2 regions of the Arthrobacter sp. AB6 genome follow, and region 1 is predicted to be linked to the other one. Evidence: predicted binding sites of a transcription regulator. Region 1 holds the regulator's gene; the other holds the start of a gene.
The links. Region 1 encodes Rex, which represses fermentation and respiration genes when NADH is low (regulators of the CRP and FNR family bind a similar motif). Its sites were predicted from a motif close to CTTGTGAANNNNTTCACAAG; they were not measured.
Positions count from the first base shown of each region.

Region 1 (3,398 bases):
GGCCTGCACGGAAGTCGTAGACGGGCCAGTTGTTGTCCCGGGCGTGCCGGCGCAGGCGGGCATCCGGGTTGATGGCCACGGGGTGCCCCACCAGGGTCAGCAGGGGGATGTCGTTGTAGGAGTCGCTGTAGGCCCAGCAGCGCATCAGGTCCAGCTCTTCGGCGTCGGCCATGGCCCGGACGGCAACGGCCTTGGCGGAGCCGTGCAGGATGTCCCCCACCAGCCGGCCCGTATACATGCCGTCATGTATTTCGCCCACCGTTCCCAGGGCCCCGGTCAGGCCCAGCCGGGTGGAAATCACGGTGGCCACTTCGATGGGCGTGGCGGTCACCAGCCACACCCGGCGGCCAACCCGCAGGTGCTGCTCCGCCAAGGCTTTGGCGCCGGGCCAGATCCTCGAGGCGATCATCTCGTCGTAGACCTCTTCGCCCAAGGCTTTCACGTCGTCGACCGTGATCCCCGCGGCCAGGGTCAACGCGGAGTCGCGCACCGCATGGACATCGTCGATGTTCTCGCCGCGGGCCACGAACTTGAACTGCTTCCAGGCAAAGCCGGCTGCCTGGGTCATGGTGAAGGCGCCGCGCTGGTGCATCTTCCGTGCAACGTGGAAAAGGCTGGCGCCGCGCATCAGGGTGTTGTCCACATCGAAGAACGCCGCCTCGCCGGGCTGCGGCGCAGCAACCGGCTTGGTGACTACGGCGACGTACTTCTCCTCGGGCATGGACTCGAGTCTAGTCAATCCACTGTTGATTCCACTGCGCTCCAGCGCTGGACGTCGCCGCGCCCGGGCAACGGGGATACCGTTAAGGCATGGCCACACCCCGCGTCCTCCTCATCACCAAAGAAGACTGCCACCTTTGCGAAGACGCGCGCGACGCCGTCGGGCGGGTTACGGCCTCCCTGGGACTTGAGTGGAACGAGGAGTTGGTGGACCACCAGCCGGAACTACGTGAGCGCTACGCGGAGGAAATCCCCGTGGTGCTGGTGGATGGCGTGCAGCGCGATTTCTGGAAGATTGACGAAGCCCGCCTTGAACGCGTGCTCCGGCAGGCAATGGCGCAGTAGGGGAGCAGCTCCTGTGATGGCGCGGGCACCGGCGTCACCTGCTTTGTTGGCAATGCTGATGGGGCTCTAGAGTGGAGTCACAACGCAATGCGAGGGAGGAGCTGGTGGCTTCGCTGGATTCAACTCCCCAGGCTGTTCCGGACCTGCCGGGAGCCACGGGCACGGCAGCCAAGCAGATTCCGCCGGCTGCGGTGGCGCGGCTGACCCTCTACCTGCGCGCCCTCAACACCCTGCTCGCCGAGGGGGTGGAGCGGGTCTCCTCAGAATCCCTCGCCGAGGCTTCTGGCGTCAGCTCCGCAACCCTGCGCAAGGACCTCTCCCACGTTGGTTCGTATGGAACCCGCGGTGTGGGCTACGAGGTGCAGTACCTTAGCCGGCACATCGCCGCCGCCCTGGGACTTACGCACGACTGGAAAGTGGCGATTGTGGGTGCCGGCAACCTGGGCAAGGCCCTGGCCCGGTACGGCGGCTTTGAATCCCGCGGCTTCGACGTAGTTGCCATTTTTGACGCGGACCAGATGGTGGTGGGCAACGAAGTGGGCTGGCTGCGGGTCAGCGATGTGGCGGACCTGGAAACCGTGTTGCACCGGACCGGGGCCAACATGGTGGTGCTGGCACTGCCGGCCGCCGTGGCCCAGGACGTTTGCGACCGGGTGGTGGCGGCCGGCGTCCGCAGTATCCTGAGCTTCGCGCCCGTGATGCTCCAGGTGCCGGAGGGGGTCAACCTCCGCAAAGTGGACATGGCAACGGAGCTGCAGATCCTGGCCTACCACGCACAGCGGGCGCAGGCCCCGGGGCAGACCGCCTAGCTTCCTTCGCGGTTCTGGCTGCTTCGGGGACCCACGCCCGCAGGGTGGTTTGTGCCCGGACTACCGGCCGTAGGGGTTGCCCATGTTGCCGCCGTACGGATTGGCAAACGGCTGCTGCTTCCGGAAATACGGAGCTGCCGCCGGAAGGTAGAGCAGCACAATGGCCGCGATTCCCAACAGCGTGCCGATGGTTGCGAAACTGGGAGGGCCGAAGAGGCCGAGGACGGAAAGTGCCGCAAAGACGGTGCCCAGGACGCGTGCCCAGTTCTTGCCCTTGCGGACAAAGAATGCCACCAGCAGGTACAGTGCCAGGCCGATGATGGTGAAAACCACCAGGGTGCCGGCGATGACGCCCTTCATATCCTCGTACGTGACCTCCGCGCCGGTGCCCTGGACCTGGCTGTCGAAGACATCGCGGAACCGGGGATCATCCAGCGTGGCGAGGCCGGCAAGCGCCGAGACAACGAAAATGGCGGCCGAGGCGATCAGCAGCCAGAACGAAATGTTGACCAGCTGGGGAACGCCCGTGCTTCCGGACGGCTGCGGCTGCTCCGACGGGTATTGCGCGTAGGGCGACTGCCCAAACGGCTGCTGCCCGTAGCCCGGAGCCCCCGGCGGGTTCTGTCCGTACTGCGGCGGGTTCTGCCCGTACTGGGGTACGCCGGACTGCTGCCCGTACTGGGGTGCGTTCTGTCCGTACTGGGGTGCGCCGGACTGCTGGCCGGACTGCTGGCCGGACTGCTGCCCGTACTGGGGTGCGTTCTGTCCGTACTGGGGTGCGCCGGACTGCGGGGCGTTCTGGCCGTAGCGCGGACCCTGCGTGCCAGGCCCGGACTCGGGATCGTTCGGAACGGGAGGCGGGACAGGGGGAGTACTCATGAGCGTTCCTTTTGCATGTCGGGTTCCAGGGAGGCTGCAGGGAATAGACCTGTGCCCTACCCCCAGCATGGCTTAAGTCCACCGTACCCCCGGGCGGACGGCTTGTGGGTCATTCGGAAGAGGTATTCCCGCGCCGTCCTGCTGCGGCAAAGAAGGCCTGGGAACGGGGCAGCCAGAGAAGGACCGTAGCGGCCAGGCTGATGAGGGAGGCAGCCCAGTTGCCCGCCTGGCCCACGCCCATGGCCCCGTTGGCAACGGCCAGGACCAGGGTGATGCCGGTGAGGGCCGTCAGGCCCAGCCGTGCCCGGCGCTTCCCCTCTTTCATGGCGAGGGCGAACACGATCTGGGCTGCCCCCACGCCGGCCGCCAGCACCATGAGCAGCAGCACCAGGGTCGCGGCTCCCGGCGCAGCAACAAAGAGCACCAGGGACGCGAGCATGCCGAGGATTCCTCCCAGCAAGCCCAGCATGCCGCCCATGAACCAAATCCAGAACGAGACCTTGAGTCCGGTGGGAAGGCCCGCCACCGCGAACATCCGGGTGAAACCGGTCCGGGGCGCGCTGGGAAAGTTGCTCATGGCCCTCACTGTAAACCCCTCCGGCGAGGGGGAGGGGAGCGGGGAACCTAACGGGGAACTTAAAAGGA
Region 1 is NZ_JAUZVL010000001.1:213,453-216,850, reverse strand. Features, by position in the region: gene Q9R30_RS01000 (HAD family phosphatase) at 1-721, opposite strand, end outside; gene Q9R30_RS00995 (glutaredoxin family protein) at 811-1,065, shown strand; gene Q9R30_RS00990 (redox-sensing transcriptional repressor Rex) at 1,170-1,874, shown strand; gene Q9R30_RS00985 (hypothetical protein) at 1,935-2,753, opposite strand; gene Q9R30_RS00980 (hypothetical protein) at 2,863-3,330, opposite strand.

Region 2 (3,398 bases), on a different contig from region 1:
GCGTCGAGGACCTTGGCGCGGTAGGAATTCAGGTCCGGGAAGCTAAGGGAAGGCCAGTCGACGGCGGAACCACGGACCGCAGGTGTCTTGCCTTCGGAAGGGGGGAGCAGAATCAGCACCGTCCGATCCTACCGGCGCAGGGAAAGCGGCGCCGCGCCGGTAGACTGGACATGGATGGGTTGACCAGGCGGCCGCGCGTCACGCAAGTGGCTCGAGGAACGTCCGGGCTCCGCAGGGCAGGGTGGTGGGTAACGCCCACTCGGGGTAACCCGCAGGCCAGTGCCACAGAGAACAGACCGCCTGGGTCGCGCCGGTTTGAAAGCGGCACGAACCAGGTAAGGGTGAAACGGTGGTGTAAGAGACCACCAGCTTCCCGGGTGACCGGGAAGGCTAGGTAAACCCCACCCGGAGCAAGGCCAGACAGGACACGTTTGAGGGCTGCCCGCCCGAGTGTCCGGGTAGGCCGCTGGAGGGCGCCGGCAACGGCGCTCGTAGATGGATGGCCGCTACTCCCGCACCGGCAACGGGGCGGGAGCACAGAACCCGGCGTATCGGTCAACCCATCCACCCATTCCGGTTTGACCTTGAGAGTTGTGTTGGGGATCCTGAACCGTGCCTGCAAATACTGACCCGCCCTCCGGATATGGAGCCGCCCAACCGCGAGGTTCCGCCCGTGGACGTCAGGCCGTTGCCCTGGCCGGGTTCCTTGCGCTCTCCGCTGCCGCCTGGGCCCTGGCCTCGGTCCCCATTATCCTGAATTCCGGCGGCTGGTTCGCGGGGTCGGTCAAGGCTCCCTGGATGCCGCCGGGCTGGATGTTCAGGAGCATGTGGACGCTGCTCTACGTCGGGGTTGCGGTTGCCGCCTGGCTCGTCTGGCGCAAAGGCGAGCTGAGGGGAGGCGCCCTGGCCGGGTACCTTCTCCAGCTGGTGCTCAACGCCGCGTGGCCGCTGGCCTTCTTCGGGCTCTTCCCGGTGTTTGGAGCAGCCGCACTCTGGGCTGCTTTCCTGGTGATTGCCGGACTGGCGGCCTCACTTGCCTACCTCGTCGTGCGGTTCGGTCCGGTGAGCCCGGCTGCCGGCCTCCTGCTGCTGCCCTATTTTTCGTGGGTGGTATTCTCGGCCAGCCTCAATCTCTATTCGGCCATCCACAACTGAGGCCCCGGACGCAAGGCCCCTTCCCTGTGAGTGATTTCACGTGGTTCCGGCCTGTTCGGGGAGACCGGCCAACTTAGAATGGAGACCGGACGCAGGAGTTCTTCCGCCCGGGTTGTGTTCGCAGCCGGCGGTTTTTCTTTGCACGCGATCCAGGCGCCTGGGGGCCGACCCCTGCAGGCGCGGGTGCCCCTGCACAGCATGTGGTGGCCGACATCCGTGTACGAGGACGTACACGGCTGAACCGAGGAAGGTATTTCTGTGAGCCAGACGTCAGATTCTTGTCTTGATACGTGGATGGGCCGGGAGGCCCTCGCCGAGGCCATGATTCCGGTGATCGGCCGGCTGTACCGCGAAAACAACGTGGTCACCAGCATCCATGGCCGGAGTTTGATCAACAAGTCCACCATGAACATCCTCAAGGCGCACCGTTTTGCGCGCCGGATGAGCAAGGACGAGCTGCTCCTGGAGGAGACCGCGCCGCTGCTGAACACCCTTGCCGGACTGGAGCTCGGTGCTGCTGCGATCGACATCGCCCGGCTGAACCAGAAGTTCAAGGAGGAGGGCAGCGGCGCCACGCTGGAAGAATTCCTCCGCGCGGAACTTGCCGACGTTGTGGGCAAGCGTGGCGGCGATGACCGCACCAGCACCGACGTGGTGCTCTACGGCTTTGGCCGGATCGGCCGGCTCCTTGCCCGCCTCCTCATCGAAAAGGCCGGTGGCGGCCACGGCCTCCGCCTGCGCGCCATCGTGGTCCGCAAGGGCGCCGACAACGATCTTTCGAAGCGCGCCAGCCTCCTGCGCCGCGACTCCGTCCACGGGTCCTTCGAAGGGACCATCAGGATCGACGAGGAAGCCAACACCATCACGGCCAACGGCGTGCAGGTCCAGGTCATCTACTCGGACAACCCCGCCACCATCGACTACACCGCCTTCGGCATCAACAATGCCCTCGTGGTGGACAACACCGGCCGCTGGCGTGACCGGGAAGGACTGTCCCAGCACCTGCAGAGCAAGGGCGTGGCACGGGTTCTCCTGACAGCCCCGGGCAAGGGCGACCTGAAGAACATCGTCCACGGCATCAACCACGGCACCATCGAGGACACTGACCAGATCGTGTCCGCCGCGTCCTGCACCACCAACGCCATCACGCCGGTCCTGAAGGCCATCAACGACAAGTTCGGCGTCGTGCACGGCCATGTGGAGACCGTGCACTCCTTCACCAACGACCAGAACCTGATCGACAACTTCCACAAGGGTGACCGACGCGGCCGCTCGGCGGCCCTGAACATGGTGATCACGGAGACCGGTGCCGCGAAGGCCGTGGCCAAGGCCCTTCCCGAACTCCTGGGCAAGCTGACGGGCAGCTCCATCCGGGTCCCCACCCCGGATGTTTCCCTCGCCATCCTGAACCTGAGCCTGGAAAACGGGACCACCAAGGACGAGATCAACAACTACCTCCGCGAGATGTCCCTGCACTCGGACATGCGCAAGCAGATCGACTACATCGACTCACCCGAAGTTGTCTCCACTGACTTCGTCGGTTCCCGCCGCGCAGGCATCGTGGACGGCCTGGCCACTGTGTCCACGGACAAAAACGTTGTCCTCTACGTCTGGTATGACAACGAGTTCGGCTACAGCTGCCAGGTGGTCCGTGTGATGGAGGAAATGGCAGGGGTAAACCCGCCATCCTTCCCCGCAAAGGAATCGGCGGCGGCCCTCGCAGCGATCGCTGTTTAGGCCCCGGCCGCCGGTCCCGCGATTTCCCGGCTGATTCCGCTGGAATCGGCCGGGAAACGGGACCACACTGGTGGCATGGACAAAGATTCGACACTTCAGCACGAAACAACCCTTGAGCACGCCCTCGACGTCGCCAAAGCCAACCATAAAGAGGCTGTCAGGCTGCTTGAGGGCGCCCGCGCCGCCTACAAAACGGGCGACGTCGGCGAGGACCGGGTGCGCCAGCTGGAAGGACTGCTGGCAATCGCCGAGGAGGACCTGCGGAGGGTGATGCGGGAGCAGTAACCCCCGCGCGAACACTTCCACCAAAGCTGCCCACCTGCCCTCCACACTGTGGAAAACACCGGGAAGACCCAGGGGGTGTTCTAGGCTCTTCTGGTGCATGATGTCGGCGGAGGCGGCGGATCCCCATGACTGTGAGCTGGTCCGCCTACCGCCGTGCCCGCCGTCGCTCACGGCAGGCCTGGGGCATCCTGGCAGTGGCCGCCGTCGTTGCACTGGCGGCA
Region 2 is NZ_JAUZVL010000002.1:166,336-169,733, reverse strand. Features, by position in the region: gene Q9R30_RS02205 (peroxide stress protein YaaA) at 1-119, opposite strand, end outside; RNA gene rnpB (RNase P RNA component class A) at 176-567, shown strand; gene Q9R30_RS02195 (TspO/MBR family protein) at 613-1,155, shown strand; gene Q9R30_RS02190 (glyceraldehyde-3-phosphate dehydrogenase) at 1,414-2,892, shown strand; gene Q9R30_RS02185 (hypothetical protein) at 2,968-3,177, shown strand; gene Q9R30_RS02180 (HNH endonuclease family protein) at 3,303-3,398, shown strand, end outside.
Region 2: Q9R30_RS02190 (glyceraldehyde-3-phosphate dehydrogenase) is a predicted target of Rex. The motif match lies at 1,179-1,198, and genes of this name have one in related genera.